2 regions of the Nocardioides ochotonae genome follow, and region 2 is predicted to be linked to the other one. Evidence: riboswitches for the same ligand, from Rfam matches in the RefSeq annotation. Region 2 holds a riboswitch; the other holds the start of a gene.
The links. Region 2 has a riboswitch for cyclic di-AMP ahead of HBO46_RS06770 (C40 family peptidase). Riboswitches for the same ligand answer to the same signal wherever they lie in the genome.
Positions count from the first base shown of each region.

Region 1 (5,325 bases), 590 kb from region 2:
TGCCCGACCTCGACGGGCTCGAGGTCTGCCGCAAGTCCCGCGAGGCGGGGTACCTCGGGGCGATCCTGATCCTCACCGCCCGGGCCAGCGAGATGGACCGCGTGGTCGGGCTCGACTACGGCGCCGACGACTACCTCGCCAAGCCGTTCGCCCTGGCCGAGCTGCACGCCCGCATCCGGGCGCTGCTGCGCCGTACCGCCGGCACCGGCTTCGGGACCGAGGACAGCGGGCAGGGCGCGCTGCGCGTGGACGTCGCGGCCCGGCGGGTCTACGCCGGCACCGAGGAGGTGGCGCTGACCGGCAAGGAGTTCGACGTCTTGTCGATCCTGGCCGCCAACCGCGACAAGGTGGTCTCCCGCGGCCGGCTGATGGCCGACGTGTGGGACGAGAACTGGTACGGCTCGACCAAGACCCTCGACGTCACGATCGGCCGGCTGCGCCAGAAGCTCGAGAGCGTCGGCGTCACCGACAAGGTGGTCGCGGTCCGCGGCGTCGGCTTCCGCCTCGAGGGCGCGCGCCCGCCGCTCTGAGCCGTTCCCCTGCCGCCCGAGCTGCTCTAGGTTGGCCGGCATGGCTGGCCCGACCGAGACGAGCGGCGGCATCCGGATCCGCGGCACCCGCTTCGGCGGCGTCGCGCGCACGCACTGGCGCCGTACCAACGACGCGATGGACCCCGAGACGCAGTACGTCGAGATCTATCGCAACGTCGCGATGCAGGAGTTCCCCTGGGACATGAACCAGGCGCTGAGCTTCGCGCTGTTCCGCACCTACGCGGTGCCCGGGATCGGCCGGCTGCTCGACCGCACCGGGGAGTTCACGGGCAACACCCAGAAGCGCTACGACGACACGGCGCTGCTGCTCGAGGTGCCGTTCGGCCGCGGCTTCGAGGACCCCGAGGCGCGCGCGGCGATCCGGCGGATCAACCAGATGCACCGCTCCTACGACATCCCCGACCACGAGATGCGCTACGTGCTCAGCACCTTCGTGGTGGTCCCGAAGCGCTGGCTCGACGACTACGGCAAGCGGCCGCTGAGCGACGTGGAGCTGCGCGCGTCGGTGAACTACTACCGCGAGCTCGGCCGGCACCTGGCGATCCCCGACATCCCGGACAGCTACGACGGGTTCGCGCGCCTGATGGACACCTACGAGGCCGAGCACTTCGCCTTCGACGAGGGCGGGCGCCGCGTCGCCGACGCCACGCTCGCGCTGCTGCTCACCTTCCACCCCTCGGTCGCCTCCCGGGCGGTCGAGGTGTTCAGCCGCTCGCTGATGGACCAGCCGCTGCGCGAGGCGTTCGGCTACGACGCCCCCGCGCCCCGGGTCGAGGCGCTCTCGCGCGGCCTGCTGCGCGCCCGCGGCGTACTCCTGCGGGCGTTCCCGGTGCGCCGCGACCCCAAGCGGATCGCCGACCTGCCCTGGATCCGCAGCTACCCCGACGGCTTCCGCGTCGCCGACCTCGGCACCTTCCCCGCCCAGACCCCCACCCCAGGCTGCCCCGTCCCGCACTGACCCCCTCGCCGAGCCGGCCCTCGTGGTTGCGTGAGTCGGGGCTGGTGGTTGCGCTGAACTGGACCTCGCCCCCCGTCGGACGTACCGTCGATGCCTTGACCTGAGCCCAGGTCGCCGACGCAGCGGTACGCCGAGTCCTGCCCGCCGCCTGCGCCGGAAGTCGGACGGTGCGCGCGCCGCCGGGGCAGGAGTGGGGGACCCACCTCTCCACGCGGTCCACGGACCGCTCGGGGCGAAGCCACCCGCGGGTGGCCGGGCACCTTCCAAGCCCGAGCCCGACAGCTCACCTCACAGGCGTGGGAAGGACAGCCCATGCACTCGACCACCCCCACCACCGGTCCCACCACCGCGGAACCCCGCCGCATGACCGGCCCGCTGCGCCACGCCGTACGACTCGCGGCCCGCGTCGTCGGCGCCGGCGCCCTCGCCGTCACCCTGCTCGGGGTCGCGCCGACCCCGCCCGCCGAGGCCGCCTCCGGCGTGACCCTGCAGGCTGTGGCGCCCGCCGCCAGCAAGAAGCCCGCCGCGCGCAAGAAGCAGGAGCGTCGCATCGGCAAGGCGATCTCCGTCGCGCGCAACCAGATCGGCGACCGCTACCGCTACGGCGCCACCGGGCCCGACGCCTTCGACTGCTCCGGGCTGACCAGCTATGCCTTCCGCAAGGCGGGCATCAAGGGGATCCCGCGGACCTCCTCGGCGCAGGCCGGCTGGGCCAAGCGGATCTCGCGCTCGAAGATGCGCCGCGGCGACCTGGTCTTCTTCCACAACGGCGGCCGCGTCTACCACGTCGGCATCTTCACCGGCGTCAAGGACGGCAAGCGCCGCATCATCCACGCGCCGTCGACCGGCAAGCGCGTGCAGGCGGCGAAGATCTGGACCGACTCCTGGTTCGCGGGCACCGCGCGCCGCTGACGCACTCAGGGGACGGGTGAGGGCTCCGCGTCGGCGTCGGTGAACGGCCGGCCGCCGCCGAAGGAGTCGCTCACCTGCCCCGCGTCCAGCACGCGGTACGGCGCCGGCGAGCTCGCCGCGCGTCGGGCCAGCTCCTCCAGCGGCACCGGCCCGCGCGAGGCGACGAGCAGCAGGTTGCCCCCGCGCCGGCCCCGCAGCGTCGCCGGCTCGGCGCTCAGCATCAGCCGCGGCAGGCTCTCGCGCACCGCCGCCACCACCCGCCGGGTCCACGCGAACGGCGCCCGGTCGGCGAGGTTGAGCAGCAGCAGGCCCTGCGCGCCGAGCACCTCCGCCGCCACCGCCGCGGCCTCGCGGGTGACCAGGTCACCCGGCACGCGCCCCTCGGCGTACGCGTCGACGACGATGACGTCGGCGCTCTCCGGGCGCAGCGCCGCCAGGCCCGTGCGGCCGTCCACCGGGCGCACCTTGATCCCGCTGCGCGCCGGCAGCGGCAGCTCCGCGCGCACCCGCTCGGTCACGTGCACGGCCGGCTCGAGCACGATCTGCGCCGACCGCGGCCGGGTCGCCGCCACGTAGCGCGGCAGCGTCATCGCCGCCCCGCCCACGTGCACCACCCGCACCGGCTCACCCGCCGGCGCGCACGCGTCGAGCACGTCGCCGATGCGTCGTACGTAGTCGAAGGCCAGCCGGGTCGGGTCCTCGAGGTCGACGTGGGACTGCTCGTGCCCGTCGAGGCGCAGCACGAACGACCCCGCCCGCTCGGTCGGCACGATCTCGAGAGTCCCGGTGTCCACGGGCCCATCCTCGCAGCCATGCCCGGCCGCGCCGCGCCACGTCGCAGCAGGGTCTACGCCCGTCTCGCCGCCGTTACGCTTCCGCTCAATGCTCAGTGTCCTGGCGCTCGTGATCCCGCTGGCCTTCGCCGGCGCGATCAGCCCGGTCATGCTCACCGAGCAGACCGTGCTGCTGGCCGGGCGCAACGGCCGCCGCGTCGCGGCGAGCTACGCCCTCGGGGTCGCCACGACCTTGCTGGTGCTCCTGTCGCTCCTGGTCCTCTTCGGCAGGTCCATCGCGCTGCCGAAGGAGCCCAGCCTCAGCGCCTCGCTCGACATCGTCCTCGGCACCCTTCTCGTGCTCATCGCCGCCGTGCTCCGGTACCGCCGGCCGCGGTCCCCGAAGCCCGAGAAGTCGCGGGAGCGCGGCGGGCTCAGCCCGAGCCGAGCGCTGGGCTTCGGCGTGTTCTCGATGGCGACGAACTTCACGACGCTGGCGGTCATGGTCCCCATCGCCAAGGAGATCGCCGCCAGCCACCTCGACGTGCTCGCCCGTCTGATCGTGCTCGCCGTCGTGGTCGTCGTGGCGGCGGTGCCGGCCTGGCTGCCGCTCGCGATGACCCTGGTGGCGCCCGGTCCCACCCGTCGCGGTCTGCAGGCGCTGGGCGACTTCATCGACACCCGCGGTCGGTTGGTCACGGTGCTGCTCCTGGCCGCGGTAGGCCTCTTCCTGGTGGTCCGCGGCATCGTGCGCATGGTCGGTCTCTGAGGCCGACAGGGCCCGTTGTCCGCAGATCTGGGTAGAGGGGTTGGCCGTAACCCGCGTCAGGCGGGGGTGGGGGCGTGCTCGCTCGCGACCGCCTTGGCCCAGCGGTAGTCGGCCTTGCCGGCGGGGGTGCGCTTGACCTCGGGGACGACGACCAGGTCGCGGGGGACCTTGTAGCCGGCCAGCGACTCGCGCGCGTGGCGTTGGACGTCCTCGAGCTGCGGCTCGCGGCCCTCCCGCGGGGAGACGACGGCGGCGACCCGCTCGCCGAGCCGCTCGTCGGGGATGGCGACGACGAGGACGTCGGCGATGTCGGGGTGGCCGTGGAGGACGTTCTCGACCTCCTCGACGTAGACCTTCTCCCCGCCGGTGTTGATGCACTGCGAGCCGCGGCCGAGGAAGACGATCGAGCCGTCGTGGTCGCGGTAGCCCATGTCGCCCAGCACCGAGCAGCGCCGCCCGTCGGGCAGTGTGCGGAACGTGCGGGCGGTCTTCTCCTCGTCCTTGTAGTAGCCCTGGGGGACCGGGCCGAGGCGGGCGATGAGGCCGACGTTCTCGGGTCCGGCGGGCACCTCGGCGAGCGTGTCGTCGACGACGAGCATCTTGTCGGTGGCCGGCACCCGCAGGTTGCCCCGCTCGTCCAGCGTGATCTCGCCGTCGTTGCCCGACTCCGAGGCGCCGAAGTTGTCGCGCTGCATCGCGCCGGGCGCGAGCGCCTTGAACCGGTCGCGGCAGGCTTGGGACCAGATCGCCCCGCCGGAGGTGATCATGAACAGCGCGGAGTAGTCGACCGCGTCCTGGCGGCGCTCCATCTCATCGGCCAGCGGCATGCCCATTGCGTCGCCGACGATGAGCAGGCTCTGCAGGCCGTCGTGCGCGATGCCGTCGACGATCCTCGCCGGGTCGAAGTCACGGAGCATGACCAGCCGGCCGCCGAAGATGAAGTAGAAGAACATCGCGTACGACGCCGCGCCGTGCATCAGCGGGGCCGCGATGAGGAACGAGATCGGGGGCATCGCCTGGGCGGCCGCCGCGACGGCGGCGAGGTCGGGGTGGGCGTCGCCGTAGGGGTTGCCGCCCGAGAGCGGCTTGTGGAAGAGGTCGTCGTGGGTCCAGACGACGCCCTTCGGGTAGCCCGTGGTGCCGCCGGTGTAGAGGATGTAGTGCTCCTCCCCGGTGCGCTCGGCGAAGTCCCGCTCGGCCGGCTGGTCGCGCCAGCCGGCGAGGTCGACGAGCGCGACACCGCGCTCGCCGGCCGCGGACACGAGCGCCGCGTCGGGCTGCCCGGCGACGTACACGGTGCGGAGCTGGGGGAGGCGGTCGAGGATCGAGGCGAGCACCTGCTGGTGGGCGGTCTCCTCGACG
Region 1 is NZ_CP061769.1:795,251-800,575, forward strand. It holds gene HBO46_RS03905 (response regulator transcription factor) at 1-530, shown strand, start outside; gene HBO46_RS03910 (oxygenase MpaB family protein) at 571-1,509, shown strand; cyclic di-AMP (ydaO/yuaA leader) riboswitch at 1,687-1,815, shown strand; gene HBO46_RS03915 (C40 family peptidase) at 1,822-2,421, shown strand; gene HBO46_RS03920 (spermidine synthase) at 2,427-3,215, opposite strand; gene HBO46_RS03925 (GAP family protein) at 3,304-3,963, shown strand; gene HBO46_RS03930 (AMP-binding protein) at 4,020-5,325, opposite strand, start outside.
Region 1: linked by a shared signal. The riboswitch ahead of HBO46_RS03915 (C40 family peptidase) and the one ahead of HBO46_RS06770 (C40 family peptidase) in region 2 are both predicted to bind cyclic di-AMP.

Region 2 (5,325 bases):
GCGTCGAGAGCTTGCAGTTGGGCGCGTCGTCACGGGTGATCACCCGGCGCGCCAGCTTCACGGTGTCCACGACCTCGAACGCGGGCCAGGCGCGCTCCTGGCGGGCGGCGAAGTGTTGGAGGAAGCCGACGTCGAAGGGCGCGTTGTGGGCCACCAGCACGCAGCCGGCGGCGAACTCCAGGAAGGCGGGCAGCGCGGTCTCGATGCCCGGCGCGTCGGCGACCATCGAGTTGGTGATGCCGGTGAGGACCGCGATGAAGGCGGGGATGTCGGTGTGCGGGTTGACCAGCGTCTGGAACTCGCCGAGCACCTCCCCGCCGCGGACCTTGACCGCGCCGATCTCGGTGATCATCGACCCGGCCGCCGCCGAGCCGCCCGTGGTCTCGAGGTCGACCACGCAGAAGGTGATGTCGCGCAACGGTCGACCGAGCTCGTCGAAGGAGCGCTGGGACTCCCAGCGCGAGGGCGCCGGCCCTGCTGCTCGTCCCTGCGGCGATGCCGACTCCCGAACCCCGTCACGTACTGCACTGCCGGCACTGCTCATGGGCACGACCGTAGGGCGCGGCACCGACAACCCCGCGACGCCGCGCGGCATAGGCTGGTCACGATGGACGACGTCGTGAGCACCACCACGGAGCCGGGGCTGGAGACGCTTCCGGCGCCGGTGCGCGCCCGCGTCGTCGCCCGCGCCGCCGAGGTGCTGCCCGAGGTCCCGCGGCTGCCGCCGAGCCTGCGCCGGGTCGCGGCGTTCGCGCCGGCCCGCCGCGGCCGGCTCGGCGCCGGCGCGATCACCGCGGCGCTGGCCGACGACGACCTGCGGGAGCGGGTGGCGGTGCAGCTGACGGCGCGCGGACCGGCGGCCGCGGACCCCGTCGACGCGCTGGCGCTCGCGTGGCTGCTGCGCCCGGAGGGCTGGACCGCGGTGCTCGCCGACGGGGTACGCCGCCTGGAGGAGCAGACCGGCACCGGGGCGCGCGAGGCGGAGGTGGAGCGGCTGCGGGCGCGCCTGGAGCAGGCCGAGCAGGCGCACCGCGAGCTGCGCGCCAGCCACCGGGTGCAGGTCGATGAGTACAAGTCCGAGATCAGCACGCTGCGCCGCCGCCTCGGCGAGAGCCGGGCGGCCGAGCGCGCTGCCCGGTCCGGGGAGGAGAACGAGCTGCGCGAGGCCGTCGCCGCGCGCGAGGAGGCGCAGGCCCAGGCGGCCGCCCACCTCAAGGAGGTCCGCCGGCTGCGCGCCCAGGTGAGCGGGCTCGAGGAGGAGCTCGCCGCGGGCCGTCGTACGACGCGCGCGGCGAAGGACGAGGGGACGGTGCGGGCCCGGGTGCTGCTGGAGACGCTGCTCGACGCGGCCGGTGGGCTGCAGCGCGAGCTCGCGCTGCCACCGGTCTCGGGCAACCCGGCTGACCGCGTGGAGGCCGAGGTGGCCGGCGCGGGGGAGCGCGGCCCGGGCGGTGGTCCGGTCCGGCCCTCGGTGACGCCGGCCCTGCTCGAGCAGTACCTCGCCATGCCGCGGGCGCGGCTGGTCGTCGACGGCTACAACGTCAGCAAGACCGCCTGGCCCCAGTCCTCGCTGGAGGCCCAGCGGATCCGGCTGCTCAAGGCGCTGGCACCCGTCGTGGCGCGCACCGGCGCGGAGACGACGGTGGTCTTCGACGCCGCCGCCTCGAGCCACCGCCCGGTGGTCGGCGCCCCGCGCGGGGTGAAGGTGCTGTTCAGTCCCGAGGGCGTGATCGCCGACGACGTGATCCGCGACCTCGTCACGGCGGAGCCGGTGGGCCGCGTCGTGCTGGTGGTCACCAGCGACGGGGCGCTCGGGGCCGACGTGGCCCGCGCCGGTGCCCGGGTGGTCCCCTCCGACGTGCTGCGTGCGCTGCTCGACCGCACGGCCTGATCACACCGACGGGCCGGCCGACGTACCCGCCCGACACGCCGTACCGGCCCGCGGTGGGCTGACTGTCGGTGGTCGCTGTCAACGTGCGCAGCATGACGACGAGGATCGACTGCGACACCTGCGTGGTGCGCGCCCTGGCCTGCCACGACTGCGTGGTGACGGTGCTCCTGGGCCCGCCGCCGGAGCTCACCTTCGACGACGACGAGCGCCGAGCGCTCGACATCCTGGCCGAGGGCGGGCTGGTGCCCCCGTTGCGACTGGTGAGTGCGGTCGACTCGCCCTACACCGAGTCGGCGTGAACCGCGTCGCCGGCGCCGGGGTCCGCATGTGACCCGTCGGTAAATTCCCGTCCGCTTGCAGGGAGGCGGATTGGCTGCGCCGGATGGGTGGGGTTAACGTGTCGTCATCAGGTGCCCGTGGGAGTGGATCACTCGATCCGCGCGGGCACCGCGCTGAGTCCCGGGCCGTTCTCGAACGGCCCAGGAACCGGGGAACCACCATCACCTGGGGTGAATCCCTCGCAAGGCGGAGTGCGCAAGCACTCCGAGGAGCGGGGGTAGGGCAAGTCGTGCCCGAACCCGACAGCTCACCCGGTAGGCGTACGACATGCAAGGGAGACCGCCCGCTCGTGCAGCACGGTCGCAAGCGATTCATCAGTGCCCTCGCCGGCACCGGACTCATCGGGGCCATCGCGCTCAGCCCCTCGACCCCGGCCAACGCCGAGCCCGACATCGACGATGTCAAGGAGCGGGTGGATCGGCTCTACCACGAGGCCGAGCAGGCCTCGGAGCGCTACAACGACGCCAAGCTCGAGCTGGCCGACCTCCAGGGCGACCTCACCTCGCTGCGCGCCGACGAGAAGCGGCAGGACCAGCGCCTGTCCGGCGTGCGCGACCAGGTCGCCGACTCGATCGTGACCCAGTACACCGGCCAGGGCCTCTCGGCCGCCGGTGAGGTCTTCGTCTCCGACGACCCCGGTGCCTTCCTCGCCTCGCTCACCACGATGGCGGCCTTCAACGATCTCCAGGGCGAGCTGCTCGGCAGCTACACCACCGAGGTCAAGGCCCTCGAGCTGCGCCGCGAGGCCACCGAGAGCCGGATCGCCAAGGTCGCGGAGACCAAGGAGGAGATGGCCGAGCAGAAGGAGGCCATCGAGGAGAAGTTCGACGAGGCCCAGGCTCTGCTCGACCGCCTCGAGGCCGAGGAGCGCGAGGCGCTCGTCTCGCGCAGCGCTTCCCGCGAGGACGCCCCGGCTCCCGCCAGCGTCCCCGCCTCGGGTCGCGCCGGCGCGGCGATCCAGTACGCCATGGCCCAGGTCGGCGACGCCTACGTCTACGGTGCCGCGGGCCCCAGCGCCTTCGACTGCTCCGGGCTGACCATGATGGCGTGGGCCCAGGCCGGCGTCGCGCTGCCGCACTCCTCGAGCGCGCAGTTCTCCTCGGGTCCGCGGATCTCCGAGGGTGACCTCCAGCCCGGCGACCTGGTCTTCTACTACAGCCCGATCAGCCACGTCGGCATGTACATCGGCAACGGCCAGATCGTCCACGCGGCCAACCCGGGCAGCGGTGTGACCACCGCGCCGCTGCACTCCATGCCCTACGTCGGCGCCGTCCGCCCGGGCTGATCGCCCTGGCACACGAGCCGTCCGCGAAGGCCGGTCACCCACGTCGGTGGGTGGCCGGCCTTTCGCTGTTCCTGCTGCTGGCGCTCCTCGCAGGCGTCGCGCTCGTGCTCACCTCCGGCCCCCATGTCGCCCCCGAGCGCGAGGACGGGGTCACGCCCGGCGCGGTCGACCCCGCCGGGGCCGTCCGGGCACTGGCGGCGCTGGAGCGGGCGGTCGGCGAGCGGCAGGACCCCGGGGCCGGCCCCGAGGACGTCGCGCACATCGTGGCCAACGCCCGCCGGCTGCGGGTCACCGACTTCAGTCTGCGCTACATCGATGCCACCGCCCCGGCCGACGACGAGGGCCGCTGGCGCGCCGCCGTCGAGGCGACCTGGCGCTTCGCGGGCTTCGACACGGAGGTCGCCCGCGCCGAGCTGGAGGTGGCGCTGCGCTCCGCTCCCTCCTCTCCCTCCGGTCCCTCCTTCAGGGACGGCGTGGTGATCGAGTCCGTCGGCGGCGCCGGGCGCGCGCCGCTGTGGCTGGCGACGGCGGTGCAGGTCCGCCGCACCCCGGAGACCCTCGTGCTGGTCGCCGCGAGCGCCGACGACGCGCCCCGCTACGCCGCGCTGGCGCGCGCGGCGGTCCCCGTCGTACGCCGGGTGCTGCCGTCGTGGCGCCCGCGCCTGGTGGTGGAGGTGCCGGCGTCCTCGCGCGACCTGGACCGGGCGCTCGGCGCCGAGCCGGGGACCTATGCGGGGATCGCCGCGGTCACCGCCACCGTCGACGGCTCCCGCGACCGTGGCGCGCCGACCCACGTGCTGGTGAACCCCGAGGAGTACGACCGGCTGCGCCGCTCGGGGGCGCAGGTGGTGATGAGCCACGAGGCGGTGCACGTCGCCACCGGCGTCGCGACCAGCTCGATGCCGCTGTGGCTGCTGGAGGGCTTCGCCGACTACGTGGCGCTGCGCGACGTGGACCTGCCGGTCTCGACGACCGGCGCCCAGATCGTGCGTCAGGTGCGCGAGCGCGGCGCCCCCCGGGCGCTGCCGGACGTGCGCGCCTTCGACGTCGCCAACGGCGGGCTCGGTGCGGTCTATGAGAGCGCGTGGCTGGCGGCCGTGGTGCTCGCCGAGCGGGCGGGGGAGGCCGGGCTGGTCGAGGTCTACGAGAGCGTGCGCGACGGGGAGGACCTCGACGCCGTGCTCGACAGGATCGCGGGGTGGGACGTGGACGCGCTGACCACCGCCTGGCGCGAGCGGCTGCGAGACTTGGCGGCGTGACCCCAGAGCACCGGCCGGCAGCGCTCGGCGTCAGCATCGTGGCCGGCCTGCTCTTCGTCGCCCTCGCGGCGTGGCTGGTGCCGTGGGACCCGGTCCCGGGCGGCGACCTGACCCCGGCCGATCCCGCGGCGTACTTCGGCGCCGAGCACCTCGCGCGCGCCGAGACCTTCACCACCTGGTCACGGGTGTGGAGCTGGAGCTCGTTGGCGGTCTCGCTCCTGGTGGCCTGCTGGTTCGGCTTCACCCGGCGCGGCCGGGCGGTGGTCGCGCGCGTGCAGCGCGGGCCGTGGTGGCTGCAGGTGGTCCTCGCGGTCGCCTTCCTCGACCTCGTCGGTCGGCTGGTCACCCTTCCCTTCGGCATCCGGCAGCGCCTGCACCTGCGCGAGTACGGGCTCTCGGTGCAGTCGTGGGACGGGTACGCCGCCGACCTGGTCACGGGCGAGCTGCTCGACATCGTCGTGACCTCGCTGGCGCTGCTCGCGGTCATGGCCTGCGCGCGCCGCTGGCGCCGGGCCTGGCCGGTGATCGCCGCGGGCGTCGCGGCGACGCTG
Region 2 is NZ_CP061769.1:1,385,162-1,390,486, forward strand. It holds gene HBO46_RS06755 (DEDD exonuclease domain-containing protein) at 1-544, opposite strand, end outside; gene HBO46_RS06760 (NYN domain-containing protein) at 608-1,891, shown strand; gene HBO46_RS06765 (hypothetical protein) at 1,984-2,190, shown strand; cyclic di-AMP (ydaO/yuaA leader) riboswitch at 2,342-2,492, shown strand; gene HBO46_RS06770 (C40 family peptidase) at 2,520-3,515, shown strand; gene HBO46_RS06775 (hypothetical protein) at 3,566-4,774, shown strand; gene HBO46_RS06780 (M48 family metallopeptidase) at 4,771-5,325, shown strand, end outside.